One region of the Streptomyces sp. NPDC018031 genome, then DNA from elsewhere that is predicted to be linked to it. Evidence: riboswitches for the same ligand, from Rfam matches in the RefSeq annotation. Region 1 holds a riboswitch; each other region holds the start of a gene.

Region 1 (6,387 bases):
TGGGCGGATGACACCGCGGACCGCCCTCGACCAGGCACGGTCCTCAAGGTGCACGGCAGCGCGATGGTGGAGGGGTCGATGACTCAGGGGGCCGGTCTGGGACCCACGGCACGGACCACGGCGGCGGAACCGCCCGTACCCACGTACGCCACGTCGCCGGTGCCTCCTCCGGTGCGCCCGCGCCCCTACGCCACGCCCCAGCCGGCCACCACCTCCGCCCAGCCCCCCACCCCCGCCGAGGTGCCGGAGTACACCCCGACCGAGCGCAGCCTGCCGCTCATGGGCCCCGGGCACACCATGGTCGACCGCCCGCTGGTCCCCCCGGACGACCGGCCCACCGTCACCCTCACCCCGGTCCCCGACGCCGCGCGCCCCGCCGAGTCGACCGACGGCCCCGGACCGCTCTTCGTCGTCGGCGACGTCCACGGCTACCACGACGAACTGCGCGCGGCCCTCGCCGCCGAGGGGCTCATCGACGCCGACGGCAACTGGTCGGCGGGCAACACCCGGCTGTGGTTCCTCGGCGACTTCACCGACCGGGGCCCGGACGGCATCGGCGTCATCGACCTGGTGATGCAGCTCTCCGCCCAGGCCGCGGCGGCCGGCGGCTACTGCAAGGCCCTGATGGGCAACCACGAACTGCTCCTGATCGGCGCCAAGCGCTTCGGCGACACCCCGGTCAACTCCGGCGCGGGCACCGCCTCCTTCCACGCCGCCTGGCTGCTCAACGGCGGGCAGCGCACCGACATGGACCGGCTGGAGGACCACCACCTGCAGTGGATGTCCCGGCTGGACGCGATGGCCGAGGAGGACGGGCACCTGCTGGTGCACTCCGACACCACCGCCTACCTGGAGTACGGCGACTCCATCGAGGCCGTGAACGACGCGGTGACCGAGGCGCTCCAGCGCAGTGACGCCGACGAGTGCTGGGACCTGTTCCGCAAGTTCACCAAGCGGTTCGCCTTCCGCGACGAGGACGCCGGCCCGCTGGCCGCCCGGGAACTCCTCCAGACCTACGGCGGCCGGCGCGTGGTCCACGGGCACAGCCCCATCCCCTACCTGCTCGGCGAGGTGGGCTCGGAGGACGGCGAGGACGGCGGCGCCCCGTCCGTGGACGGCCCGCACATCTACGCGGACGACCTGGCCATCGCCATGGACGGCGGCGTCACCATGGCCGGAAAGCTGCTGGTCGTACAGCTGCCGCTGGCCAACTGAGCGCCCCGGGCCCCGGACCGAGCCGCCAGGCCACCGCCCGGACGCCCCCGCACACCCGCAGCGGTGACGGGACACCCGCACCACCGGTCCCCGGCACGGCGCCCGGCGCCGCGAAGGCGCCGCTCCGGGGCCCGGCATCGCGAAGGCACCGCTCCGGAGCGCGGCATCGCGAAGGCACCGCTCCGGGCCCGGCCGTCGTGGGCCGGGCCCGGAAGCGAGCCGGGACGCCGGGTCAGTCGGCGATCGGCAGGTAGACCCGGTTGCCCGCCTCGGCGAACTCCCGGGACTTCTCCGCCATCCCGGCCTCGATCTCGTCCAGCTCACCGCCGTGCCGGCGGCGGATGTCCTGGGAGATCTTCATCGAGCAGAACTTGGGGCCGCACATGGAGCAGAAGTGCGCGGTCTTCGCCGGCTCGGCGGGGAGCGTCTCGTCGTGGAAGGCGCGGGCCGTGTCCGGGTCGAGGGCCAGGTTGAACTGGTCCTCCCAGCGGAACTCGAAGCGCGCGTCGGAGAGGGCGTCGTCCCACTCCTGGGCGCCGGGGTGCCCCTTGGCCAGATCCGCCGCGTGGGCGGCGATCTTGTACGTGATGACGCCGGTCTTGACGTCGTCGCGGTCGGGCAGGCCCAGGTGCTCCTTGGGGGTGACGTAGCAGAGCATCGCGGTGCCCCACCAGGCGATCATCGCGGCGCCGATGCCCGAGGTGATGTGGTCGTAGGCGGGCGCGACGTCCGTGGTCAGCGGGCCCAGGGTGTAGAACGGCGCCTCCTCGCAGATCTCCTGCTGGAGGTCGATGTTCTCCTTGATCTTGTGCATCGGGACGTGGCCCGGGCCCTCGATCATGGTCTGGACGTTGTGCCGCTTGGCGATCCGGTTCAGCTCGCCGAGCGTCTTCAGCTCCGCGAACTGCGCCTCGTCGTTGGCGTCCGCGATGGAGCCGGGGCGCAGGCCGTCACCGAGCGAGTAGGTGACGTCGTAGGAGGCGAGGATCTCGCAGAGCTCCTCGAAGTTCTCGTAGAGGAAGCTCTCCTTGTGGTGCGCCAGGCACCACGCGGCCATGATGGAGCCGCCGCGCGAGACGATGCCGGTCTTGCGGCGCGCGGTCAGCGGCACGTAGCGCAGCAGCACGCCGGCGTGCACGGTCATGTAGTCGACGCCCTGTTCGGCCTGCTCGATGACCGTGTCCTTGTAGATCTCCCAGGTCAGCTCCTCGGCCTTGCCGTCGACCTTCTCCAGGGCCTGGTAGAGGGGCACGGTGCCGATGGGCACGGGGGAGTTGCGCAGCACCCACTCGCGGGTGGTGTGGATGTTGCGGCCGGTGGAGAGGTCCATGACCGTGTCGGCGCCCCACCGGGTGGCCCAGGTCATCTTCTCCACCTCTTCCTCGATGGAGGAGGTGACGGCGGAGTTGCCGATGTTGGCGTTCACCTTCACCAGGAACTTCTTGCCGATGATCATCGGCTCGATCTCCGGGTGGTTGATGTTCGCCGGGAGGACGGCCCGGCCGGCGGCGATCTCCTCGCGCACGGTCTCCGGCGAGACGTTCTCGCGGACCGCCACGTACTCCATCTCGGCGGTGATCTCGCCGCGCCGGGCGTACGCGAGCTGGGTCACCGCGGCGCCGTCGCGGCCGCGGCGGGGCAGCCGCGGGCGGCCGGGGAAGACCGCGTCGAGGTTCTTCAGGCCGCCGCGCGGCGCGGTGTGCTTGATCCCGTCGTCCTCCGGGCGCAGGGGGCGCCCGGCGTATTCCTCGGTGTCGCCCCGGCCGACGATCCAGTTCTCCCGGAGCGGCGACAGGCCGCGGCGGACGTCCGTCTCCACGGCCGGGTCGGTGTACGGGCCGGAGGTGTCGTACAAGCGCACGTCCTGGCCATTGGTGAGGTGCACGCGCCGCACCGGAACCCGGAGGTCCGGGCGCGAACCGGTCACGTAGTCCTTGTGCCAGCCGATCTGCTCGACCTGGCTGGCGGCAGGCGTGTGTGCATCCTGAACGGTCATCAGACCTACTCCCTACGCCGGCATTACCCGGTAACAGGTTCAGCGGTCGACGCAGCGGTGTCCGCAGCGGAGTGCCGGCTCGGCCGGCTGCTCGCCACGGAGGTCAGCGCCCTCTCAGCCCGGTGCTCCGAGCTCCCGCGATTGCAAAGGTGCCATGAGGCTAACGGTTGTCCGGGCGTGCTGAACAGGGGGCCCACCTTCTCTTGCGATGATCGGGCCGTGACTCCGACACCTGAGGACCACTCGCACGACGACGCGCACCGCCCCGCGCCCGGCCCGTCACCGGGGCACGGACACGGCCATGGGCACGGACACGGACACGGCCCGGCCACTCCGGTATCCGCGCATCTGCGGAAGGTGATCGCCGCGGTGCTGATCCCCTTCACGGCGGTGGTCGTGGTGGGGCTGATCGTGCTGTGGCCCGGCGGCACGCCGGACGGCAGCAGGGGCGGACCCAGCGGACTCGGCTTCGACCAGCAGAGGGCCTCCGGCCGGGTGGTGGAGGTCGAGGAGGTGAACTGCGCGGACGTCAACGCGCAGCCGCAGCAGCCGCCGGCCCCCGGCGAGGGGGACGCCGCGCGGCCGCCGGGCGATGCGGACGAGCCGTGCGAGCGGGCCACCATCGAGGTGACCTCCGGCAAGGACGAGGGCCACCGGTTCGACGAGATCGTGCAGCCGAGCGCCTCCCGGCACTACACCACGGGCCAGAAGCTGAAGCTGTCGTACGCGCCGAAGGCGCCGAAGAACCTCCAGTACTCGGTGAGCGATGTGGACCGCGGGATGCCGATGGCGGTGCTGGCGGGGCTGTTCGCGCTGGTCGTGGTGGCGGTGGGCCGGCTGCGCGGGGTCTTCGCCCTGGTGGCGCTGGCCATCAGTTTCGGGGTGCTGACCACGTTCATCCTGCCGGCGATCTTGCAGGGCTCGAACCCGCTGCTGGTGGCGGTGATCGGCGGCAGCGCCATCATGCTGATCGCGCTCTACCTCTGCCACGGGCTGACCGCCCGGACGTCGGTGGCGGTACTGGGCACGTTGATCTCACTGCTGCTGATCGCGGTGCTGGGCTCGGTGTTCATCGGCTGGGCGGCGCTGACCGGGAACACCGACGACCAGACCGGGCTGGTGCACGGGCTGTACCCCGACATCGAGATCCGCGGCCTGCTGCTGGCCGGCGTGATCATCGGGTCGCTGGGCGTGCTGGACGACGTGACGGTGACCCAGACCTCGGCGGTCTGGGAGCTCAAGGACGCCGACCCGTCGGCGGGTTGGCGGAAACTCTACGCGGCCGCCATGCGGATCGGCCGGGACCACATCGCTTCGGTGGTCAACACCCTGGTGCTGGCCTACGCGGGTGCGTCGCTGCCGCTGCTGTTGCTGTTCAGCATCGCGGACAGCGGGGTGGGCACGGTGGCGACGAGCGAGATCGTCGCCGAGGAGATCCTGCGCACCCTGGTGGGCAGCATCGGGCTGGTGGCGTCGGTGCCGGTGACCACGGCGCTGGCCGCGCTGGTGGTCTCGGCCGACCGGCCCGCGGCGGCCGGCGGCGGGGCAGCCGCCGGGGGCAGGCCCGGGTCCGCCGGGGCGAGCGCGCCGGGCCGGGGTGTGGGGGCCGGGCGGGGCCGCCGCCGGCGGGCGAAGCCGCGGGGCGGACGCTAGCCGGACGGGCCGCCGGGGGCGCCCAGGCCACGCGGGCGGCGTGCGGTGGGCGGGCTTCGGGGCCGCCGGCCGATCGTCGGGCCGCGGAGGCGACGGCCGGCGGTGCGCGGCAGGCTCCCGGCGGCCGGCGCCGGTGCGCCGCGGTGGCGGCGGCGCGGCGGGCTCCGGTCGTCCGGTGCGGGCCCGCCGCGGGGCGGGCGGCGGCGGGGCGGTGGCGTTGCCAGGCACACGGGCTCGCCCGGCCGGGCCGCGGCACCCGGGCGTGCGGCACGGCGCCGGGCGCGCTCCGCCCGGCACGGGTGCACGCGGCGAGGACTCCCGGGCAAGCTCCGCCGGGCACCGACGCGCCGGACCCGGGCAAGGGCTCGCCGGACCCGGGTTCGCCGGGCACGCTCCGCCGGCAGGCGGCACGCACCCCCGGACCCGCTCCGCCGGCAGGCGGCACGCACGCAACGGACCCGTTCCGCCCGGCAGGCGGCACGACCCCGGCGGAGCCGGCCCCGCCGGATCCGGCCCGTGTCCGGACGCGGCCCCCTCGGGCACTCCGCCAGGGCGGCGGCTCGCCGGACCGATTCTGCAGCGGCCCGGGGGCGCTCCCGCCCGGTTCGTTCCGGGCCGGGCTCAGCCCGCGTACCGGTCCTGGGCGAGGATCTGGCCGAGGACCGCGTCCAGGTCGGCGACCGGATCGCCCGCCTCCCGCTCCTCGCCGAACGGGACCAGCCGGTCGGTGCGGTCCAGGAAGGCGATCAGCGGGGCGGTGCCGGATCGGAACAGGGCCCCTTCCCCGCCCACTTGGAGCCGGATGAACACCCCCTGGGCCGGCTCGCCCTCGCTTCGCCCCGGCGGGTCGGCCAGCAGGTCCCCGCCCAGGGTGCCGGGTCCGGCGGGGGTGATGTGGACGTCGCCCTCCCCGGCCGGCCCGCTGAGCCCGTCGAGCAGCAGTTCACGTGCGAAGGCCCAGGTCACGGGGGCGTCCCCGGGCAAGTGAAAGGTGATTTCCACGGCGTACGGATCATTGCTGTCGTACGCCAGCTCGACCGGGATACGGAAGGACAGGTCCTGGGAGACCACGAAGGACATCGTCACTTCCGCCTGGACTGTGTCGCGCATGTCTCGCATCGTTCGCCGCCCCGAATCGATTGGGAATGGCCGGGTTTTAACCCCTTGGCCCTCTTGACAACATGCTCCGCCAAGTGCCTGACGGACCACAAGCAGTGCGTTTTCAGATACTGATAGAGAACGAGAGGGAGCTGATGATGTAGTTGACTCTGGAGCGTAGCGAATCCATCGCAGGACGGAGTCGCTCCGCTTGGGTGCAGGGTACGGAAATAGCCAGGGTGGCCGCTTCTGGACCCGCCGGGACAGGAAACGCGCCGCAAACCGTGCCCAGTGCGTACTCCTGCCTCTCGTACACCGGTTGCGCACGGCGCCGACCGGCGAGCCGGCGCCGCAGGTCGCCGGCGTCCCGTACCGAGTACGGAGTGATGGCCTGTACCGGATGCCGGGACAGGTGATCCTCCCGG
Region 2 (6,387 bases), on a different contig from region 1:
CGACCGAGCCCAGGGCGCGGTAGTAGCCCAGCCAGTGGCCGTCGGGGCCGCGGAAGGAACGCTCCACCAGCACCGCGAGCGGCAGCAGGATCAGCAGCGCGATCTGCGCGAGCACCGCGCCGAGCAGCGTCCACTGCGCGGCGCCGCGCGGCCGGCGGGCGGTCCGCGCGGGGTCGACCAGCCGCAGCGCGGACTCCCGGCGCCGCACCGTCCGGGCGTGCACCGCCAGCAGCCCGGCGACGGCCGTGAACTGCACCAGGGTGAGCACCGCGGCGGTCGGCAGGTCCAGCAGCTGGGCGGTCTGCCGGTAGATCTCCACCTCCAGGGTGGCGTAGTGCGGGCCACCGAGGATCTGCACGACGCCGAAGGAGGTGAAGGTGAACAGGAAGACCATCAGCGCGGCGGCGGCCACCGCGGGCGCGAGCGCGGGCAGGGTGACCCGCCGCCAGGCGCCGAGGCGGCTCGCCCCCAGGACCCGGGCGGCCTCCTCCTGGCGGGGGTCGAGCTGGGACCACAGCCCGCCCACGGTGCGCACCACCACCGCGTAGTTGAAGAAGACGTGGGCGAGCAGGATGGCCCACACGGTGGTGTCCAGCCGCACCCCCCACAGGTCCTCCAGGAGGCCGCCGCGGCCGAGGACGGCGAGGAAGGCGGTGCCGGCGACGACGGTCGGCAGCACGAACGGCACCGTCACCACGGCGCGCAGCAGCTGCTTGCCGGGGAAGGCGAAGCGGGCGAAGACGTACGCGCCCGGCAGCGCCACCGCCAGGGTCAGCGCGGTGGAGGCGGCGGCCTGCCAGGTGGTGAACCACAGCACCTCGCGCACCGCCGGGTCGCCGAGCACCTCGCCGATCCGCGCGAAGCGCCACTCGCCGCCGGCCTTCAGGCCGCGGGCGGTGATCGCCGCGACGGGATAGGCAAAGAAGACGGCGAGGAACGCCAGCGGTACGGCCATCAGGCCGAACCGCACCGCCGCACCGCGCCGGTCGCGGCGGCGGGGCGCGGCGGCGGGTGCGGCGTCGGTCTCTACAGGACGAGGGAGGACCACGACTTGACCCACGGCTCACGGACCTTGGCGATCTTCTCCGGCGCCATGGTCCCGGGGTCGTCCGCCTCGGCGCCGAACTCGGTGAAGACCTCCGGCAGCTTCGCTCCCTCGATCACCGGGTTCACGAACATGCTGAGCGGCATGTCCTCCTGGAACCGCTTGCTGATCAGGAAGTCCAGCAGCGCCTTGCCGCCCTTCTCGTTCCGGGCGCCGTCCAGGAGCCCGGCGAACTCGGTCTGCCGGAAGCAGGTGCCGGTGGCGACGCCGGTCGGGGCCTTCGTGGGCCGCGGGTCGGCGTAGAAGACCTCGGCGGGCGGGCTGGAGGCGTAGGAGACGACCAGCGGCCGGTCGCCGCCGGCCTTCCGGCCGCTCGCCGAGCCGGAGAAGCGGACGTTGTACGCCTGGTCCCAGCCGTCGACCACCTCGACGCCGTTGGCCTTGAGCTTCTTCCAGTACTCCGGCCAGCCGTCGTCGCCGTACTCCGCGGCGGTGCCCAGCAGGAAGGCGAGGCCGGGCGAGGAGGTGGCCGGGTTCTCGGTGACCAGCAGGTTGCGGTAGGCCGGCTCGGTGAGGTCGTCGAAGGTCCGCGGCGGGGCGAGCTTGTGGTCGGCGAAGTACTTCTTGTCGTAGTTGACGCAGATCTCGCCGGTGTCGATGGGGGTGACCCGGTGCTTGCCGCGGTCCAGCTGCAGCCGCTCCGGGATGCGGTCCAGCCCCTTGGCCCGGTAGGGGGTGAACACGTCGTTGTCCAGGGCGCGGGAGAGCAGGGTGTTGTCGACGCCGAAGAAGACGTCGCCCTCCGGGTTGCCCTTGGAGAGCACCGCCTTGTTGACGGCGACGCCGGCGTCCCCGTTCTCCAGGATCCGCAGCCGGTAGCCGCTGCTCTTCTCGAATTCCTTCTGCACCTCCTCGGAGAGGGCGAAGGACTCGTGGGTGACCAGGGTGACGGTGTCCGAGGCGCCGCCGCTGTCGCCGGATTCGCCGCAGGCCGCGAGGGTACCGGCGGCGAGCGTGCCGAGGACGGCCATGCCGAGGGCACGCCGGAGGCTGGTGTTCATGGTGAGTCTGACTCCCTACGCCGGTATGACCCGGATCAGGTCCGAGGGTCTGCGGCCGTGCCGCACTCTCAGCGCTTCGCGCGCTCCCCTGTCGGAGTGTTCATTTGTGCCTGTTCATTTGTGCGAAAGCACAGTATCAGCCGGTCCGGCGGGCCCCGGCGGGCCCGCCCGCGGCTCAGCGCTCGGCGGCGGCCAGCTGGCCGCAGGCGCCGTCGATCTCCTGCCCCCGGGTGTCCCGGACGGTCACCGGCACCCCGTGCGCCTCCAGGGCCGCGACGAACGCCCGCTCGTCCTCGGGACGGGAGGCGGTCCACTTGGAGCCCGGCGTCGGGTTGAGCGGGATCAGGTTGACGTGCACCCGGCGGTTCTTCAGCAGCCGGCCCAGCAGGTCGGCCCGCCACGCCTGGTCGTTGATGTCCCTGATCAGCGCGTACTCGATGGAGACCCGCCGGCCGGACTTGGCGGCGTACTCCCAGGCCGCGTCCAGCACCTCGCGGACCTTCCAGCGGGTGTTGACCGGTACCAGGGTGTCCCGCAGCTCGTCGTCCGGCGCGTGCAGCGACACCGCGAGGCGGCACTTGAAGCCCTCGTCGGCGAACCGCAGCATCGCCGGGACCAGCCCCACCGTGGAGACGGTGATGCCGCGCTGGGACAGCCCCAGGCCGTCCGGCTCGGGGTCGGTCAGCCGGCGGATGGCGCCGATCACACGGCTGTAGTTGGCGAGCGGCTCGCCCATGCCCATGAAGACGATGTTGCTGAGCCGGGCCGGGCCGCCGGGGATCTCCCCGTCCCGCAGCGCCCGCATGCCGTCCACGATCTGGTGCACGATCTCCGCGGTCGACAGGTTGCGGTCCAGCCCGGCCTGGCCGGTGGCGCAGAACGGGCAGTTCATGCCGCAGCCCGCCTGGGAGCTGATGCACATGGTGACCCGGTCCGGGTAGCGCATCAGCACCGACTCCACCAGGGTGCCGTCGAACAGCCGCCACAGCGTCTTGCGGGTGGTGTCGTCGTCACAGGAGATGTGCCGCACCACACTCATCAGGTCGGGCAGCAGCTCACCCGCCAGCTTCTCGCGGGACGCGGCGGGGATGTCGGTCCACTGCGCCGGGTCGTGCGCGTACCGGGCGAAGTAGTGCTGCGACAGCTGCTTGGCGCGGAACGGCTTCTCGCCGATGGCGGCGACCGCCTCCCGGCGCTGGGCGGGGTCGAGGTCGGCCAGGTGGCGCGGGGGCTTCTTGGCTCCGCGCGGCGCGGCGAAAGTGAGTTCTCCCGGGGCGGGCGGGGCCATGGCGGGTACTCCTCAGTGCGACGAGGGCGTGCGATCCCCGCTGTCGCGGAGCCCGGCGTCGGTGCCGGTCCCGGAGAGCTGACGGGGCCGCCCCGCAGGTGGCGGGGCGTGGAAAGGGCCCGCCACCTGACGGAGGCGGGCCCTTCCAGGGTACCGGCGCGATTCACCCCTGCCCGACGAAGATCACCAGCAGCAGCCAGACCACCGGTGCGGTCGGCAGCAGGGAGTCCAGCCGGTCCATGATCCCGCCGTGGCCGGGCAGCAGCTTGCCCATGTCCTTGATGCCGAGGTCGCGCTTGATCATGGACTCGCCCAGGTCGCCGAGGGTGGCGCTGACCGCGACCGCGAGCCCGAGCACCAGGCCCTGCCACCAGACCCCGCCGTCGATGGCGTACTGCATGCACAGCGCGCCCGCGACCATGGCGAAGGCCACCGCGCCCAGCAGTCCCTCCCGGGTCTTGCCGGGACTGATGCGCGGCGCGAGCTTGTGCTTGCCGAAGCGCCAGCCGACGGCGTACGCCCCGGTGTCGCTGACCACGGTCAGCAGCAGGAAGGTGAGCACCCGCTGCGGCCCGTCGTCGGCGGCGAGCATCAGGGCCACGAAGGTGGCGAGGAACGGCACGTAGAAGGCGGTGAAGACGGCCGCGGTCACATCGCGGAGGTAGTTCTCCGGCGGTTCGGTCATCCGCCAGACGAGTACCGCCAGCGCGGTGAGCGCCACGGCCACCCAGGCGCCCTCCGCGCCCCGCACATAGCCGGCCACCACCATGGCGACGCCGCCGACGGCGAGCGGGACGAGCGGGACGCTGATCTCCTTGCGCTCCGCGAGCCGCGAGGTCAGCTCCCACAGGCCGACCACCACGGCCACCGCTATGACGCCGAGGAACACCGTCTTGTAGACGAAGAGCGACGCGACGATGACGGCGCCGAGTCCGACGCCGACCCCTATCGCGGCGCGCAGGTCGCGGCCCGCGCTCTTCTTCGCCGGAGCGGGCGCGGCGGCCGCGGGCGGTGGGCCGGCGGGGTCCGGACCCGGCCGGTGCCCGGCGGCGGGCCCGTCGGGGTGCTGCCGGTGGGCCGGCTCCCGGCCGCCGCGGTCCGCGGGGCCGCTCGGCCGAGCGGCCCCCCGGTCACGGTCGTCCTGGTGTCCGCCTGCGTCGGGAACGGTGGGCATGGGCCGAGTCTGCGCCGCTTCGCCCACCGTGTGCACGGGACCCGCCGAGACGGGCGGCACCTCCTGGGAGTACCTGCCGGACGGTGTCCGGTGCAGGTGCCCGAGGGGAGGCGCCTGGTCGGTCGGGCCCCGGTGTCCGGCGCGTGGCGGGGCCCCCCAGGATGGCTCGTTCATCAGACTTCGAGCAGCTCGGCTTCCTTGTGCTTGAGCAGCTCGTCCACCTGCGCCACGTACTTCGCGGTGGTGTCGTCGAGCTCCTTCTCGGCGCGGCGGCCCTCGTCCTCGCCGACCTCGCCGTCCTTCACGAGCTTGTCGATCGACTCCTTGGCCTTGCGGCGGACGCTGCGGATCGAGATCTTCGCGTCCTCGCCCTTGCCCTTGGCGACCTTGATGAACTCCTTGCGGCGCTGCTCGGTCAGCTCCGGGAAGACCACGCGGATGATGCTGCCGTCGTTGGTCGGGTTGACGCCCAGGTCCGAGTCACGGATCGCCTGCTCGATGTTGCGCAGCGCGCTCTTGTCGAACGGGGTCACCACGGCCATCCGCGGTTCCGGCACCGAGAAGGACGCCAGCTGATTGATCGGCGTCATCGCACCGTAGTAGTCCGCCACGATCTTGTTGAACATCGCCGGGTGCGCACGCCCGGTGCGGATCGCGGCGAAGTCCTCCTTGGCGACCACAACGGCCTTCTCCATCTTCTCCTCGGCCTCGAGGAGGATCTCTTCGATCACCACTTGCTCCTGGTGTTATCCGTAAGCAGAGCCTCGCCCCTGCGTGCGTCTTCTCCTGCACGGTGTCCGACCGGCAGGCCGTTGTCCATCCCCGTAACGAGCTCTCCGGCGGGCGGTGTAGCGGGGGCTCAGCCCCGGGTGCCCTGATCGCTCACGAGCGTGCCGATCTTCTCACCCTTCACCGCACGCGCGATATTGCCCTCGGCGAGCAGTTCGAAGACCAGGATCGGCAGCTTGTTGTCCCGGCAGAGGGTGATGGCGGTGGCGTCGGCGACCTTCAGGTCCCGGGCGATCACCTCGCCGTACCCCAGGGCGTCGAACTTCACCGCGTCCGGGTTGGCCTTGGGGTCGGAGTCGTAGACACCGTCCACGCCGTTCTTGCCCATCAGCAGCGCCTCGGCGTCGATCTCCAGGGCGCGCTGGGCGGCGGTGGTGTCGGTGGAGAAGTAGGGCATGCCCATACCGGCGCCGAAGATGACGACGCGGCCCTTCTCCAGGTGGCGTACGGCCCGCAGCGGGATGTAGGGCTCCGCGACCTGGCCCATGGTGATGGCGGTCTGCACGCGGGAGTCGATGCCTTCCTTCTCCAGGAAGTCCTGGAGGGCGAGGCAGTTCATGACGGTGCCCAGCATGCCCATGTAGTCCGAGCGGGCCCGGTCCATGCCGCGCTGCTGCAGCTCGGCGCCGCGGAAGAAGTTGCCGCCGCCGATGACGATGGCGATCTCGGCGCCGTCCCGGACGACTGCCGCGACCTCGCGGGCGATGGCGTGCACGACGTCGGGGTCGACGCCGAGTCCGCCGCCACCGGCGAACGCCTCTCCGGACAGCTTCAACAGGAACCTGCGGGACTTGGCTCCGTCGGCGGTCTTGTCGTCGGCGGCTCGTTTGGCGTCCGCACCCTGATTCATTGGAGATCTCCTCGTGCACATACGAAGAAGGCCACTGCCGGATGGGTCTTTGACCTCTGCGGCAATGGCCTCCTCGTCACATCTGCGGCCGACCGGTCGACGGCTATGCGTTTACGACCCTAGCGGGGCCGCACGCCACTCGCTGCCCTGGCGGGCTGAAGGCGGCTGGCCTCAGGCGCC
Region 3 (6,387 bases), on a different contig from region 1:
CGGCCGGTGGCGGAGCGGGTCGCTCCAGCCGGCTGGTGCGGCTCACGTCCCCGGTTCCGCCGCCCGGCGCTGCGGGACCGGCCGGCGGCCGTGCGATCACGCTCGTGCGGTCCTCCGAGCCGTCCCGCGCGCCGTCCCCCGCGCCGGGCGGCAGCAGGTCCAGCTGGGCGTCGGTGAGCGCGGCGCGAGCCGCCCGGGCGACCCCGAGCAGCTCCACCGCGTCGGCCGGACGCAGCTCCGGATCGCGGGCGGTGGCCCCGGTGACCAGTGCGTCCAACTGCGGCGCGAGCCCCGGGACCAGCACCGACGGCGGTGTGACGTCCTCGTGCAGATGCTGGAAGAGGATCTGTGCCGGGGTGCCCCCGGCGTGCGGCTTGGCGCCGGTCAGCATCTCGTACAGCACCACGCCGCAGGCGTAGATGTCCGCCCGGGTGTCCGCGGTGCCGTGCTCGATCTGCTCCGGGGCCAGGTACGAGACGGTGCCCATGATCGACTGGGTGTCGGTGCCGGTGGCCGCGTCCACCGGGCGGGCCAGCCCGAAGTCGGCGACCTTGACCCGGCCGTCGTCGCCGATCAGCACGTTCTCCGGCTTCATGTCACGGTGCACGAAACCGGCCCGGTGCGCCGCGCCCAGTGCCGCGAGCACCGGTTCCAGGATGTCCAGCGCGGCGCGCGGCTGCAGCGCCCCGCGCTCCCGCAGCACGTCCCGCAGCGTGCACCCGGCGACGTACTCCATGGCCAGGAAGACGTAGCGGCCGTCGGTGCCCTGGTCGAAGACGCCCACCACGTTGGGGTGGGCGAGCCGGGCCACGGACTTCGCCTCACGGATGAAGCGCTCCACGAAGGCGCCGTCGGCGGCGAGCGTCGGGTGCATCACCTTGAGGGCGACCACCCGGTCCAGACGGGTGTCGACGGCCCGGTAGACCGTGGCCATGCCGCCCACGGCGATCCGCGCGTCGACGCGGTAGCGGCCGTCGAGCACCTGGCCGACGAGCGGATCCTGCAGGGTCGTATCCACGGGACAGGAGTCTACGAGCCGTCCTCGACACCCTGTGCCACCTGCGCCGCGACCGGCTGCTACTGCAGCCGAACAGTGACATGCCGCCATGGCGCCCACCCCGGCGGGCGGGGCGGGCGCCAGGCCAGCGGGCGCCCGGGACGACCGCGGTCCCGGGGCGGCCGGCCGCGCGCCCGCGGGTGCCCGGTGTCCGCCCCTGCGGCCCCGGCCCGGACGGGCCCTGCGGCCTCGGCCCGGACGGGCCCGGCGGCCCGGACAAGCCTTGTGGCCCCGGCCCGGTGGGCGGTGCCGCGGGGGCGGCGAGCGCCCGAGCGGTCAGCCGCGCACCGCGCGCACATCAGCTCCCGAAGGCGGGGCGTTCCGGGTCGAAGTCGGCCAGGCCGCTGGTCGGTGAGGAGGCGTGGGCGAAGTGGCGGCGCGGGATCCGGCCGGCCCGGTGGGCCAGCCGGCCCGCCTCGACCGCGTGCCGCATCGCCTCCGCCATCAGCACCGGCTCCTGGGCGCGGGTCACCGCGGACGCCAGCATCACGGCCGCGCACCCCAGCTCCATGGCGAGCGCCGCGTCCGAGGCCGTCCCGGCGCCCGCGTCCAGCACCACCGGCACCTGCGCCCGCTCCACGATCAGCTGGAAGTTGTGCGGGTTGCGGATGCCCAGCCCGGATCCGATGGGCGACCCCAGCGGCATCACGGCAGCACAGCCCACGTCCTCCAGCTTGCGGGCGAGCACCGGGTCGTCGTTGGTGTACGGCAGCACGGTGAACCCGTCGTCGACCAGGATCTCGGCGGCGTCCAGCAGCTCCACCGGGTCCGGGAGCAGGGTCCGCTCGTCGGCCACCACCTCCAGTTTGATCCAGTCGGTGCCGAGCGCCTCCCGGGCCAGCCGGGCGGTGAGCACCGCCTCGCCCGCGGTGAAGCAGCCCGCCGTGTTGGGCAGCACCCGGATCCCGAGCCGGTCCAGCACGGACAGCACCGAGCCCTGCACGGTGGGGTCCAGCCGCCGCATCGCGACGGTGGTCAGCTGGGTGCCGCTCGCGACCAGGGACCGCTCCAGCACCTCCAGGCTGGGCGCGCCGCCCGTACCCATGATCAGTCGGGAGTCGACGGACACCCCGCCGATGACCAGCGGATCGTCAGCCATGCTCAGCCTCCCTGGACCGCGGTGAGGACCTCGACCCGGTCGCCGTCACCGAGCGGGGTACGGGGCCACTGGCTCCTGGGCACCACGCTCTCGTTGACGGCGGCGGCGACACCGCCGGCGGCCGGGGTGAGCGTGGCCACCAGCAGGTCGAGGGTGAAGCCGTCGGGGATCTCGCGGGTCTCGCCGTTGACGCTGACGGTCATGCGGGCTGCTCCTGACGTGGTGGTACCTGCCCCGCCCCGCCGGCCGCGGGGGAGGGTGCGGACGGGCGCCGGGAGGAGAAGCGCCGGGGGGAGAACGGGCGGGCGTGGGCGGGGAGTTCGCCGGTGGTGAGCGCCTCGGCCATGATGTCGCCGGTGACCGGGGTGAGCAGCACGCCGTTGCGGTGGTGCCCGGTCGCCAGCTGGAGGCCGGGCAGGTCGGTGGGGCCCAGCAGCGGGGCGTTGTCCGGGGAGCCGGGCCGCAGCCCGGCACGGGTCTCGGTGAGCGGCAGTTCGGTGATGCCGGGCACCAGCTCGTGGGCGTCGCGGAGGAGTTCGTACACCCCGCCCGCGGTGACCGTGGTGTCCCAGCCCATCTCCTCGCTGGTGGCACCGACCACCAGCTCGCCGTTCTCCCGCGGCACCAGGTACACGTGCCCGCCGCGCACCACGGCCCGCACGGTGCGGGAGAGGAACGGCGCGTAGCCGGCGGGCACCCGCAGCCGCAGCACCTGGCCCTTCACCGGGCGCACCGGCGGCAGCACCTCGGGCGGGACCCCGGCGAGCCGGCCGCTGTGGCTGCCCGCGGCGAGCACCGTGCGGTGCGCCGGCAGCCGGGTGCCGTCCGCCGTCACCACCCCGGCCGCCCGGTCGCCGTCCAGCACCAGGCGCTCCGCCCGGGTGCGGTGGAGGGCCACCCCGGCCCGCCGGCAGGCGGTCACCAGCGCGGCGGCCAGCCGCCGCGGATCGGTCTGGTGGTCACCCTCCACCCGCAGCCCGCCGCACACCCCGGGCGCCAGCATCGGCTCCAGGCGGCGGCATTCACGTCCGGTCAGCCACTCCGCCTCCAGCCCGCAGCGCTGCTGGAGCGCGTGCAACTCCCGCAACTGCGCCCGGTCGTCGGCGTCGAGGGCCACGGCCAGGGTGCCGCAGGCGCGGAAACCGATGTCCTGGCCGCTCGCCGCCTCCAGTTCGGCGGCGAACTCCGGATAGCGCGCCGCGGAGGCCAGGTTGAGGCCGAGCAGTGTCTCCTCGCCGTGCGCGAGCTCGGTCACCGCGGCCAGCATGCCGGCCGCCACCTGGGCGGCGCCCTGGCCGGGTTCGGGGTCGGTCACCGCGCAGCTCAGCCCGCGCTGGGCCGCCCGCCAGGCCGTGACCAGGCCGATGATGCCGCCGCCGACCACCAGGACGTCGTACGGCTCGGATACCGCATGCATGGGCGGATCGCCCCTCCCTTCGCCGGCATGACCCGGATCAGGTTCGTACGGTCGGAGGCCGCGACAGCCTCCCTCTCAGCCCGGTGCGTCCGGGCTCCCGCGAGTGCTCTGTGCCCGCCACCCTAGTACGCCGCCCGAAGGAGCCGGAAGGGCGTGGTCCCCCCGCCCCGGGCCACCGGGGGTGCGGCCGGCCCGGCGCGCCGCCGGTGTGCCGGAGATCTCCTCGCGAGGTGTTCCGGCCGACCGGCCGCCCCGTCCTACAGTGATCGGGTGAGCGATGGGCTGAGGACACCGACACCGACCGGCACCCGGGGCACCGACGGAGGACGGGTGGTGATCGTCGGCGCCGGGGTGGCCGGAGTGCAGACCGCGGTCGCGCTGCGCGAGGAGGGCTGGTCCGGGGAGATCGTGCTGCTGGGGGCGGAACCGCACCAGCCGTACGACCGCCCGCCGCTGTCCAAGGCCGTGCTGCTGGGCAAGGCCGACGGCTCGGCGTTCGACGTGGACTTCGCCGGCCTCGGGGTGGAACTCCACCTCGGCCGCCGCGCCACCGCGCTGCGGACCGGCGAGCGGCTGCTGCTCACCGACTCCGGACCCGTCGGCTACGACCACCTGGTCCTCGCGACCGGCGCGGAACCCCTCCTGCTGCCCGGCCAGGAGCGGCCCGCGGCGGGGGAGCGGCCCGCCGAGGGCGGCCCCGGCATCCATCTGCTGCGCACCCTGGACGACGCGGAGCGCCTGCGTCCGGTACTCGCCCGGCAGCATGACGTCGTGGTGGTCGGCGCGGGCTGGATCGGCGCGGAGTTCGCCACCGCGGCGCGCGAGGCGGGCTGCGCGGTGACCGTCGTGGAGGCCGCCGACCGGCCGCTCGCCGGCGCGCTGCCGCCGGAGGTCGCCGCCTACCTCGCGGGCTGGTACCTGGACAGCGGCGCCGCGCTCATCACCGGGGCCCGGGTCGTCGGGGTGGACGAGTCCGGGGTGCTGATCGCCGGGGGCGAGGGCCAAGGCGGCGGCGCGGACGGCACCACCCGGCTGCGCGCCGACGCGGTGGTCGTCGGGATCGGGGCCCGGCCCGCCACCGACTGGCTCGCCGGATCCGGCGTCGAGCTGGCCGCGGACGGCTCGGTGCGGGCGGACCAGTGGCTGCGCACCTCCGCCCCGGAGGTGTACGCGGTCGGCGACTGCGCCTCCTTCCCCTCCGCCCGCTACGGCGAACGGCTGCTGGTCCACCACTGGGACAACGCCCTGCAGGGGCCGCGCACCGTCGCCGCCAACCTGGTCGGCTCGCGGCGGCCGCAGTTCACCGGTGCCGTCTACGACCCGGTGCCCTACTTCTGGTCCGAGCAGTTCGGCCGCTTCGTGCAGTACGCCGGACACCACACCGCCGACGACGAGCTGCTGTGGCGCGGCGACCCCGGCGGCGCCGCCTGGTCGGTGTGCTGGCTGCGGGACGGTCGCCTGGTCGCCCTGCTGGCCGTCGGCCGGCCCCGGGACCTGGCCCAGGGGCGCAAGCTCGTGGAGCGCGGCGCGCTGATCGACCGCGCCCGGGCGGCGGACGCCTCGGTGCCGCTGAAGTCCGCGGTCCTCGGCGACGCCGCCGGCGCCTGACGCCCCCTCGCCCACCGGTGGCCGACCGGTGGGCCACCGTGCCCCCATGGGACGCGGAGCGTTCGCGATGAGTCCGTGGTGGATGGCAGGCTTGTTCCCGTGACCGAGATTGACGCAAAGATCGATGCCCTGGTGCCCGCCTGGCTCAACCTCCCCGACATCGCCGAACGCCTCGACGTCGAGGTGACCCGGGTCCGGCAGCTGGTCAAGGAAGGCCAGCTGATCGCCGTGCGGCGGGGCGAGAACCGGGTTCTCATGGTCCCCGCCGCGTTCATCGGGGAGGGGAAGGTCGTCAAGGGACTCAGCGGGACGCTGACCCTGCTGAGGGACGACGGCTTCAGCGACGAGGAGATGCTGGAGTGGCTCTTCACCCCCGACCCCACCCTGCCCGGCACCCCCGCGGAGGCCCTGCGCGAGAATCGCGGTACGGAGGTGAAGCGCCGCGCCCAGGCGCTCGCCGTCTGAACCGAGGAGCCGTCACGGGGTGCGGGCCGGACAACCGGCCCGCACCCCGCCGATCTGGGGGGTACCGCCCATGGCAACCGTCGCCGTCACCGCCGAGGCCGCGCACCGGCAGCTCGCCGACGCCCGGCTCTACCTGTGCACCGACGCCCGCAGGCGCCAGGGCGACCTGCCGGAGTTCCTGGACGCGGTGCTGGCGGGCGGCGTCGACATCGTCCAGCTGCGCGACAAGGGCATGGAAGCCGGTGCGGAGCTGGAGCACCTCGCGGTCTTCGCCGACGCCTGCCGGCGGCACGGCAAGCTGCTCGCGGTCAACGACCGCGCCGACGTCGCGCACGCCATCGGCTCCGACGTGCTCCACCTGGGGCAGGGCGACCTGCCGGTGCCGGCGGCCCGGGCGATCCTGGGCCCCCGGGTGCTGATCGGCCGGTCCACCCATGCCGAGGCGGAGGTGGACGCGGCGATCGCCGAGCCCGGCGTCGACTACTTCTGCACCGGCCCGTGCTGGCCCACCCCCACCAAGCCGGGACGGCACGCCCCCGGGCTGGAGCTGGTGCGGTACGCCGCCGCCCGGCAGCCCGCCCGGCCGTGGTTCGCCATCGGCGGGATCGACGCGGCCAACCTCGACGAGGTGCTGGACGCCGGTGCCCGGCGGGTGGTGGTGGTGCGTGCCATCACCGAGGCGGACGACCCCGGTGCCGCCGCCGCCGCGCTGGCCGAGCGGGTGCGCGCGGCCGCGGCCGG

What was found. Region 1 has a riboswitch for thiamine pyrophosphate ahead of thiC (phosphomethylpyrimidine synthase ThiC). Riboswitches for the same ligand answer to the same signal wherever they lie in the genome.
Region 2: another riboswitch for thiamine pyrophosphate. It lies ahead of ACH4B3_RS00350 (thiamine ABC transporter substrate binding subunit); the one in region 1 lies ahead of thiC (phosphomethylpyrimidine synthase ThiC).
Region 3: another riboswitch for thiamine pyrophosphate. It lies ahead of thiO (glycine oxidase ThiO); the one in region 1 lies ahead of thiC (phosphomethylpyrimidine synthase ThiC).

What each region holds. Positions count from the first base shown of each region.
Region 1 covers NZ_JBIRFT010000004.1:435,625-442,011, reverse strand. Annotated here, with positions in the region: gene ACH4B3_RS14220 (metallophosphoesterase) at 79-1,215, shown strand; gene thiC (phosphomethylpyrimidine synthase ThiC) at 1,448-3,211, opposite strand; TPP riboswitch at 3,204-3,360, opposite strand; gene ACH4B3_RS14210 (YibE/F family protein) at 3,431-4,864, shown strand; gene ACH4B3_RS14205 (SsgA family sporulation/cell division regulator) at 5,486-5,974, opposite strand; gene ACH4B3_RS14200 (IclR family transcriptional regulator) at 6,087-6,387, opposite strand, start outside.
Region 2 covers NZ_JBIRFT010000001.1:100,516-106,902, forward strand. Annotated here, with positions in the region: gene ACH4B3_RS00345 (ABC transporter permease) at 1-955, opposite strand, end outside; gene ACH4B3_RS00350 (thiamine ABC transporter substrate binding subunit) at 1,027-2,106, opposite strand; TPP riboswitch at 2,102-2,206, opposite strand; gene rlmN (23S rRNA (adenine(2503)-C(2))-methyltransferase RlmN) at 2,282-3,394, opposite strand; gene ACH4B3_RS00360 (phosphatidate cytidylyltransferase) at 3,558-4,742, opposite strand; gene frr (ribosome recycling factor) at 4,742-5,299, opposite strand; gene pyrH (UMP kinase) at 5,428-6,207, opposite strand; gene tsf (translation elongation factor Ts) at 6,379-6,387, opposite strand, start outside.
Region 3 covers NZ_JBIRFT010000003.1:48,840-55,226, reverse strand. Annotated here, with positions in the region: gene pknB (Stk1 family PASTA domain-containing Ser/Thr kinase) at 1-1,018, opposite strand, end outside; gene ACH4B3_RS10505 (thiazole synthase) at 1,356-2,156, opposite strand; gene thiS (sulfur carrier protein ThiS) at 2,159-2,359, opposite strand; gene thiO (glycine oxidase ThiO) at 2,356-3,573, opposite strand; TPP riboswitch at 3,570-3,684, opposite strand; gene ACH4B3_RS10490 (NAD(P)/FAD-dependent oxidoreductase) at 3,844-5,181, shown strand; gene ACH4B3_RS10485 (Rv2175c family DNA-binding protein) at 5,281-5,646, shown strand; gene thiE (thiamine phosphate synthase) at 5,717-6,387, shown strand, end outside.